Regions from separate parts of the Shewanella decolorationis genome, predicted to be linked through region 1. Evidence: predicted binding sites of a transcription regulator. Region 1 holds the regulator's gene; each other region holds the start of a gene.
What was found. Region 1 encodes FliA, which starts transcription of late flagellar genes. Its sites were predicted from a motif close to CTAAAGNTNNNNNNNNNNNNGCCGATA; they were not measured.

Region 1 (3,263 bases):
GAAAGTTGCCGATACTTTACTGCTCGCAGAGCAAGCATTAGCGGCCTTAGAAAACACTGAACAACAATCGTTACCAGACACAGCGTGGTCAGATAATATGACCTGTGCATTTGAGTAGAGTTATGACCCTGGATCAAGCAAGTGGTTTACGTATGATGAATCAACCCTATAACGAAAAAGTGAAAGTAATCGCGGTTACGGGTGGTAAAGGTGGCGTGGGTAAAACCAGTGTATCCATCAATACCGCAGTAGCATTAGCCGAAAAGGGCAAGCGTGTCTTAGTGCTTGATGCCGACCTTGGCTTAGCAAACGTCGATGTCATGTTAGGGATCCGTGCTGAACGTAACCTTTCCCATGTACTCTCAGGCGATGCTGAGCTGGACGACATTATTGTCCGCGGTCCTAAAGGTATTGGCATTGTCCCCGCGACCTCTGGTACTCAGGGTATGGTCGAATTAAGTCCTGCGCAACATGCGGGGTTAATTCGTGCTTTCAGTGAGATGCGTACCCAGTTTGATATTCTTATCGTCGATACCGCGGCGGGGATTTCAGATATGGTGCTCAGTTTCTCCCGTGCGTCACAGGATGTGCTAGTTGTTGTTTGTGACGAGCCAACCTCAATCACTGACGCCTATGCGTTAATCAAAATCCTCAGCCGTGAACACGGCGTCTTCCGCTTTAAAATTGTTGCAAATATGGTGCGTAGTTTGCGCGAAGGTATGGAATTGTTTGCTAAACTCAGTAAAGTGACCGACAGATTTTTAGACGTGGCACTTGAATTAGTGGCAACGATACCGTTTGACGAGAATCTGCGTAAATCGGTACGTAAGCAAAAGCTTGTAGTTGAGGCTTATCCTAAATCTCCTGCAGCGATTGCTTACCATGGTCTAGCGAATAAAATTATGAGCTGGCCAGTACCCCAGCAACCTGGTGGGCATTTGGAGTTTTTCGTTGAGCGATTAGTTCAGCGACCAGATTTTCAAGAGGAAAAAACGAGTGAATAAAGCCGCAGCGTATACTTGTTTAGACAATAAAACGTCAATCGTTGAACAGTATGCACCGTTGGTTAAAAGAATTGCACATCACTTGCTCGCCAGATTACCTGCTTCAGTGCAGCTCGATGACTTGCTTCAAGCGGGGATGATGGGGTTATTAGAAGCATCATCTAAGTTTGATGGCGGTAAAGGTGCAAAGTTTGAAACCTTCGCCGGCATAAGGATCCGTGGTGCCATGTTGGATGAAATCCGTCGTGGCGATTGGGTTCCTCGTTCTGTCCACCGTAATAATCGTCGAATTGCTCATGCCATTGATGAGTTAGAGCAAGTGCTGGGTCGTGATGCACGCGACACAGAAATTGCAGAAAAACTTGATATGACGCTAGATGAGTACCATCATATTCTTAACGATGTTTCTGTTGGTAAAATCATAGGGATAGAGGACTTAGGCGTATCACAGGATATACTTACCACAAGCGATAATGTTAGTGATGGTACGTTTGAAGTGTTGGCAGAGACCCAGTTTCATTCTGCACTTGTAGAGGCAATAAAATTATTGCCCGAAAGAGATGCGCTAGTGCTATCGTTGTACTACGATGAAGCATTGAATTTAAAAGAAATTGGCGCCATTCTTGAGGTAAGCGAATCGCGTGTTAGCCAGATTCTAAGTCAGGCAATGTTGCGACTCAAAGGCAAACTCAAGCATTGGACATAAGTATAATTATTAATTGAGCACTGAATGTCAGCTCACCGGAGGAAACCTTGGACAAGAATATGAAGATTCTCATCGTTGATGACTTTTCGACAATGAGACGGATCATCAAGAACTTGTTGCGAGACTTGGGCTTTAACAACACCCAAGAAGCGGACGATGGCTCAACCGCCTTGCCAATGTTGCAAAAAGGGGATTTTGATTTTGTCGTCACAGACTGGAACATGCCTGGAATGCAGGGGATTGATTTGCTCAAAGCAATTAGAGCAGATGACTCCCTTAAGCATTTACCTGTGCTTATGGTGACCGCTGAAGCAAAACGTGAACAAATTATCGCTGCTGCGCAAGCAGGAGTGAATGGCTACGTCGTTAAACCTTTTACTGCAGCAACTTTAAAAGAGAAGTTAGATAAAATATTCGAACGACTCGCTTAAGCAGGGATGAGCTATGAAGTCACAAACATCAGGGCTCATCACGCTCGAGCAAGCGCAGCGTTTAGTTGAATTATTGAACGCTAATGAACAAACTCAAGCGGATGATTTATTTAGGGAACTCGCTGCTCCACTCCAAAGAGAGCTCTTTGACGAAGTCGGAAAACTGACTCGGCAACTACACAGCGCATTAATGGATTTCCAAATCGATAATCGTTTGATTGAGTTAGCTAATACTGAAATACCCGATGCTAAGGAAAGGCTGAGTTATGTCATTGACATGACGGAGCAAGCTGCAAATAAAACGATGGATGCAGTTGAAGAATGCTTGCCGTTAGCGAATGCATTAACCGCGAATATCCAGCAAGTGATGCCATCTTGGGATAAGTTAATGCGTCGTGAAATTGCACTCGGTGATTTTAAAGTGCTTTGTCACAATGTTCAGCATTTGATGTCGCGTAGTGAACTGGATTCAAACCGATTACGTGAATTGCTCAACCAAATATTGATGGCGCAGGATTTTCAAGACCTGACAGGACAAATGATCCGTCGGGTAATCGATCTAGTGATGGAAGTTGAAAGTAATCTGGTGTCTATGCTGACGGTGTTTGGTGAGCAGCCAATAATTGAGAGTCAGATTACTCAGAAAAATAATATTGAAGCTGAAGGGCCGATAATGAATGCCGAACTTCGTCAAGATGTCGTAACGGGTCAAGACGAGGTGGATGATCTGCTATCGAGTCTGGGTTTCTAACTGGGAGTCAATTTGATGGCCTTTGATGTAGATGAAGAGATACTCCAGGACTTTTTAATTGAGGCGGGGGAAATATTAGAGTTGCTTCAAGAGCAGCTTGTCGCCCTTGAAAATAATCCTGATGATACTGACTTGCTAAATGCCATTTTTAGGGGGTTTCACACCGTAAAAGGCGGCGCAGGGTTCCTTAGTCTGACTCCCATGGTTGATGTCTGCCATGAGGCTGAAAATACATTCGATTTATTACGCACAGGTAAGCGTAGCGTTACCGCTGAGTTAATGGACATCATTCTTCAAGCCGTTGATGCGATAAATACGATGTTTGCTCAAACCCAGCAAGGGGAGCAACAAGAACCTGCCGATCCTGCCTT
Region 2 (3,263 bases), 790 kb from region 1:
CACCGCGGCGTTCAATTTCATCGCAAAAATCTTCGAGCCATTGTACATCCCCAAGTACCGCTTTGATTCCAGTGGGTTTGCCCGTGACATCACGAACTCTAGCAATCATATCCAGAATATCACCGACATTTTTAAACTCGATATGACCATTGGGGCTGATGGAGTCATGGCCCTGCGCAATACCGCGAATTTTGGCGATCTCCTCGGTGACTTTAACCCCCGGCAAAATCCCCCCTTTGCCTGGTTTGGCCCCTTGGCTCATTTTGATTTCAAACATTTTCACTTCAGGGTGCGCGGCGATCTCTTTAAGTTTGCCATCATCCAAATGACCATGCTCATTACGAACACCATATTTGGCTGTGCCGATTTGAAAAACTAAATCACAGCCGCCCTTTAAATGATAAGGGCTTAAACCGCCTTCTCCTGTGTTTAACCAACAACCAGCCTGCGCTGCACCGTGGGATAAAGCGGTGATAGCGGGGCGCGATAGGGCGCCGAAGCTCATGGCGGAGATATGGCAAATGGCTTTAGTGGTATAGGGCTGTTTGCAGTCGGGGCCTATGGTGAGTGGATGAATAGGGGTTGTGTCTTCATCTTGAGTGGGAAAGGCGGTATTCATAAACATAATTGTGCCCGTGCTATCCAGCGGGCGTGTCGAACCAAAGGCAATGGTTCTATCAACATTTTTAGCTGCTCTATATACCCAGCTTCGTTCTGCGCGGTTAAAGGGGAGTTCTTCCCTGTCCTGCGCAAAAAAGTACTGTCTAAAAAACTCGCCTTGTTTCTCAAATAAATACCTAAAGCGACCAATTACGGGGTAGTTGTGGCGTACAGCCTGTTTGGTTTGCAGTTTGTCAGCAAAGTACATGTAGACAATGGCTAGGGCGCCAAATCCGACAATGATCAAGAATAATCCAGAGAAGAGGTCGAGTCCCCACATAAACCAATTGAGTTCTTGCATTTTGTTATCCTTTATTCATTGCCGTAGCGGGTAGAAATTAAGCTTGCTGGCTGTCCATCATTAATCGAGAGTAAAAACAACTGACTGTAATCATTTTCACTAATATTGGGGATCTCTGGACCTCCGAGAGCTTTAATGATCAGTGGCACAGTATTGGAATGACCCGCGATTAAGCTATTACCTTTAACCGCATGCACTTGCTCAACGATCTGTTGAATATGGGCTTCGAGAGGTTTTTCGGCGGCGACGACAGTAATAGGCAAATGTCGCTCCGCAGACATTGGCTCTAAGGTCTGCCGGGTTCTTTGATATTGCGTGGCAATCAACTGAGACAGTGGCGTACGTGTTAAGGCGCTAACGAGTGCGAGAGCCCGTTGGTTACCGTCTGGGGAGAGTTGTGGATCCGCAGTTGGGGCATCGGCTTTTTCGGCATGTCGCACAAGAATAATTAGACGACCTTCGGCCCATACAAGATTAACTGGGCTAACTCCCATGGCTGTGAAGACTAACAAGCCCAATAGCAAGCGTCGTAATAGCTTGATGGGATAGGAACGCTCCGTTTGCCGAAGCCGAGTTAATGCCTTGAAACCACGAAAGATGGCCATGCGTCATATCCTTATATTATTGGCGTATGCAAGCAAGAAACGGAAAGTGAATCTAAATTTGGGTGCAAGCATATTCACTATTTGCATCATTGTGTTAGTTGATGATGGTACTGCAATTTATAAATTAACTAAAGCTGCTCAAAATTTGGTCGATAATTTAGTTTCCCAAAGTTGAGTGGACTAGCATCATGGAAATCAATAACCCTGCACAGGTACAGAGCACTTCTTCGACCCACAATAAATATGCTGAAAACGCGGCAAATAGTGATAAGACGAAAAATGTGGATGCCACCTCTAAGCAGACGGCGCAGCAAACCAGTAAGCAGTTAATGAATCAAGCGATTCTATCGGCACAGGAAGACGTGAGCCTAAAGTCCGGTGATCAATCTATGACCTTGCTTTATCGCGCGGCAATCGAAGCGATAAACAAAGAGCTAGCCCCTTCGATGGGCGAAAACGCCATTCAAACCGCCTATGACAATAACGTTGATACTTCCCCCGAGGCAACGGCCGACAGGATTGTGAGTTTTGCAACGCAGTTTTTTAGCATTCACCAGCAACAAAATTCGAATATGAGTTTGGACGAACAGCTGGACAGCTTTATGAGCATCATAGGTGGTGCGATCGACAATGGTTTTAAGGAGGCGAGAGATATTTTATCTGGCCTCAAAGTATTGCAGGGAGATATCGCTGATGGTGTCGATAAAACCTATGGGTTAGTGCAAGAAGGATTGCAAGCCTTTAGGGACAGCTTCAATAAAAAATCGGATGAGACTTAAGCGACTAACGTTTAACTTCCCTTCCTCTTACTTACGCTTAAGCCCCTTGAATAAGGGGTTTTTGTTGCGCTGATAACAGTCTATGCTAGGGGTCTATTTAACGTTTTGCTTGAGGGCGGGTTATGTGGACTAAGGGACGCGTTATTGAACGTATTGATTGGAATGATAAGTTATTTTCGCTGCGGATAGCGGCCGAGTTAGCTCCCTTTATTCCCGGTCAATTTATTAAACTAAGTCAGCAGCAAGAGGATAAGCGTGTTGCCAGAGCTTATTCCCTTGTAAATTCCCCCGATAAGCCCTATGCCGAAATTTTGGCTGTCGCCGTAGAGGATGGCCTGTTATCCCCGCAGTTACAGAATCTTACCATAGGGGATGAAATCGACATCACCCCAACAGCCACCGGCTTTATGACCTTGGATGAGATCCCAAAAGGTGAGTTACAAGGTCGGCATTTATGGTTTTTAGCCACGGGTACGGCTGTGGGGCCATTCTTATCCATGCTGGATACCGCAGAGCCTTGGCAGCGTTTTGAGAAGATCGTACTTGTCTATGGTGTGCGTGAAGCTAAAGACTTGGCCTATCTGGATAAATTAAAGGGCTATGCGGCGCAATATCCAGATCAGTTTATCCTGTGTTTAACCGTCACCCGTGAAAAGCTTGATGATGCATTGCAATGCCGTATCCCCGATGGCTTAGTCTCGGGCGAAATCGAGCGGAAAGTAGGATTAACCCTAAGTGCGGCGGATTCACAGGTGATGATTTGCGGTAATCCGGGGATGATTAGTGGCGCCCAAGCGGCATTGCTTGACAAGGGGCTCTCGAAAAATTTACGCCGTGCTCCGGGGCAAATAACCGTAGAAAAATATTGGTAGTCGTTTGAGTGTTAAAAACATTATGTAGATTGTTTTAATATCTTTG
Region 3 (3,263 bases), 1.1 Mb from region 1:
ATCCCTACAAAACTTCGTGTTGGGTAAAACGGTACTGCTGCGACTAACACGCCAAAAATAGGCAAGTTAATGGAGCCGATTTATCATTATTTTTGCTGACGCAGATTACACATCTACATGTAAAACAGCAACATCGGCCACACTTTATTACAAATTAACTCTGATTTGTATCACAGAGATCGTGCTATAGCCCATTTTCTAATTGGAAAATCATCTTCTCAACACTGACATCAAAAACCAGTGTTAACGTTGCACCCGCATTATTTGGCACAATATTCCCTTGAGTTTGGCTAAAACGTGCTTGAGCCCGTTCCAGCATATTGGTCGCATCAACCTCAGCTTGCGCCCCGGTAAAGGTCAACTCGAGAGCAGTATCTTGTTCATCAATTACCGCTCCTATATCCACAAAACTGCCACAATCGGTGCAAGTATCGTTCACGGTTGCCGCTTGTCCTGCAATGATACCTTTCATCTGTTTTTCCTCTTTAATGGCTATATAGCTTTATTTAAGGGTGATACATAACCTGCATCAATAACACTTTATTATAGGTAACTGTGGTAATAGAGACTCAGCTTTAGCTCACGCTTATTATTGTGTATCGACACTAGTGGCGGTAATTTAGACAAGAAAATATGTATAAAAACAGACTTAAGCACTCGCAAGGAGTGGCACAAGATTACGTTGAATGGCCAGTTGATCGGCAAAATGCATTACATCCACTTTAGGGGATGGCAACTGCCCACGTTGGCGCAGACGTGTGGTGAGATCGCAGTTGCTCAAGGCTTCAGCCATGGCAATAGGCTCGCCACCACGGATCACTAACGCTTCAGGGCGCAATGCCTGTTGCAACTGAAACGCCCTCGCCCCTTGCTCTGCAAAAACGGCACTGTTGTCGATAACATTCTTATCCGTCGATAAATCTGCCAAAAGTGCTTGCTTCGGCGGTAACTCAAACTGACGTTGAAATTTTTCTGCATTATCGAGCTCTTTTTGCCATTGAAACTGCGCCATGTCCCTCGCATCTGCAGACAATAGCGATAACAACAGGGCGAACTCTCCTCGCCTGTTGTGTTCTATTGCCGCATTTAAGCGGGAGCCAATTTGGGCTTCGTTGATTAAAGGAACATCGATTTGCATAAAAAAACATCATTAAAACAACTCGTTGTTAGTTAATCGACCAGTTGAACCAGAACTTTAGGAAAATTTTCATATTTAGACTTTACATGCCAAACGTTTCTGACTACTATGGCGGCCGCAATTGAGGAGGGGTTCCCGAGTGGCCAAAGGGATCAGACTGTAAATCTGACGGCTCCGCCTTCGAAGGTTCGAATCCTTCTCCCTCCACCATTTGCACTAACAATTAACGATGCTATAAAAGATACTCGTGGAGGGGTTCCCGAGTGGCCAAAGGGATCAGACTGTAAATCTGACGGCTCCGCCTTCGAAGGTTCGAATCCTTCTCCCTCCACCACTTTTATCTTGTATGGTTCGAAAATCGTTGGTCTGCTGTAAACTTGCTTTACCCTTAAATCCGGCCAAGATTTAAGATAACTTTTAAATCAGACTCGATGAGTCGGACTTAAAAGTTGAAGAAAATATGTGGAGGGGTTCCCGAGTGGCCAAAGGGATCAGACTGTAAATCTGACGGCTCCGCCTTCGAAGGTTCGAATCCTTCTCCCTCCACCACTTCTTTCTTATCTCACGCTTTATCTCTCATTATTCCCCAAGTTTGCTTACTAGCACTCCCGCTTATTCAAACTTATTCTATCGCTTAACCCTATTACCTTTAATCCATGGATTTTGCTGATAAAAAACGCCCCATTCGGAGCGTTAAAACTATTTCTGAGCATTAAAGACCAATGCTGCTGAGCTAAGTGGCCATTAATCAATATTTAGGTATTTGTGGGTCTGAATCGATAAACGCCAATTACGGGCAATACACACCTTCATCGCTAATTCTGTCGCCCTTGGTTTTTGGCTGATGGGTTGCAGACAAATCGTTTTCGCTGACACATCAATCCCTTTGAGTAACTCATCGAGTTCATCGATATGATTTTCGGTTGCTATCGGGTGCTTTATCTCGTTGGCGCGGCTCAAGGCCTGCGCTAACACCTTATAACCACCCTTCATATTGATCTTTGGCGAGACAGTCACCCAGGTATCAGCATCGCACTTCACCTCAAAGGTGCCACTGGTCTCGATTTGAGTGGCAAAGCCAGCAGCATGGAGCGTGTGGGTTAATTCATGCAGATCGTACATGCAAGGCTCGCCACCAGTGATCACCACATGGCGCGCCGTATATCCCTTAGCGTTGAACGCCTCGATAAGACTCTGCGCTGTATGATTAGCCCAGCGTCCTACGGAACCATCGACGGTGATCACTTGTTCGGGTAACACCTTGTTTTCCTCAAGCAGGTCCCAAGTCTGTTTGGTATCACACCAAGCACATCCCACAGGGCAACCCTGTAAACGTACAAAAATGGCTGGCACTCCGGTAAAGACACCTTCACCTTGAATGGTTTCAAAGACTTCGTTGACTGGGTAATTCATGCTAGCGTTCCGTTTTTCTGGGGCGGCATTTATAGAGGATTTTAGCTGCAGCTGCAAGTTTTTACCGCCTCAGACAGAGTGATGCCAAGAGCGATATGCCCGTCGCCACACGCCAGCAAAGAGTTTGCAAGCCCTAGCGCCTGAGTTACACTTACGCCCTATTTTATGTGTCAATTTAAGTGGATCCTATGTCAGCAGCGTCAGTTTCAAAGGTGGTAGTGGTTTTCAGTGGCGGACAAGACTCAACGACTTGTCTTATTCAAGCCTTAACTCAGTTTGATGAAGTCCACGGGATCACCTTCGATTATGGTCAACGTCACCGTGAAGAAATTGAAGTTGCCAAATCCCTCGCCAAGCGCTTAAAGATCACTAGCCATAAAGTGATGGATGTAAGCTTACTCAATGAGTTAGCCATTTCAGCCCTCACCCGCGATGCGATCCCCGTGTCCCACGAATTAATGGAAAATGGCTTACCCAATACCTTTGTGCCGGGCCGCAATATCCTGTTTTTAACTTTGGCGGGGATCTACGCCTATCAATTAGGGGCCGAGGCGATAATTACCGGCGTGTGTGAAACCGATTTTTCGGGTTATCCCGATTGTCGCCACGACTTTGTCCGCGCAATGGAATCGGCACTGGTGCAAGGCATGGATAAAAAGCTTGAGATCATCACGCCGTTAATGTGGCTCAACAAGGCCCAAACTTGGGCGCT

Region 2: the regulator FliA is predicted to act here: its motif matches at 1,695-1,721, upstream of EYR25_RS09765 (DUF5610 domain-containing protein).
Region 3: the regulator FliA is predicted to act here: its motif matches at 1,173-1,199, upstream of EYR25_RS01295 (VC2046/SO_2500 family protein).

The regions. Positions count from the first base shown of each region.
Region 1 covers NZ_CP037898.1:1,341,708-1,344,970, forward strand. The annotation lists gene flhF (flagellar biosynthesis GTPase FlhF) at 1-118, shown strand, start outside; gene EYR25_RS06035 (MinD/ParA family protein) at 123-1,004, shown strand; gene EYR25_RS06040 (RNA polymerase sigma factor FliA) at 997-1,710, shown strand; gene cheY (chemotaxis response regulator CheY) at 1,758-2,141, shown strand; gene EYR25_RS06050 (protein phosphatase CheZ) at 2,155-2,892, shown strand; gene EYR25_RS06055 (chemotaxis protein CheA) at 2,908-3,263, shown strand, end outside.
Region 2 covers NZ_CP037898.1:2,132,266-2,135,528, forward strand. The annotation lists gene EYR25_RS09755 (FMN-binding glutamate synthase family protein) at 1-961, opposite strand, end outside; gene EYR25_RS09760 (histidine phosphatase family protein) at 973-1,566, opposite strand; gene EYR25_RS09765 (DUF5610 domain-containing protein) at 1,755-2,345, shown strand; gene EYR25_RS09770 (ferredoxin--NADP reductase) at 2,468-3,217, shown strand.
Region 3 covers NZ_CP037898.1:289,663-292,925, reverse strand. The annotation lists gene EYR25_RS01300 (DUF406 family protein) at 185-472, opposite strand; gene EYR25_RS01295 (VC2046/SO_2500 family protein) at 650-1,138, opposite strand; tRNA gene EYR25_RS01290 (tRNA-Tyr) at 1,264-1,348, shown strand; tRNA gene EYR25_RS01285 (tRNA-Tyr) at 1,388-1,472, shown strand; tRNA gene EYR25_RS01280 (tRNA-Tyr) at 1,603-1,687, shown strand; gene queE (7-carboxy-7-deazaguanine synthase QueE) at 1,883-2,551, opposite strand; gene queC (7-cyano-7-deazaguanine synthase QueC) at 2,740-3,263, shown strand, end outside.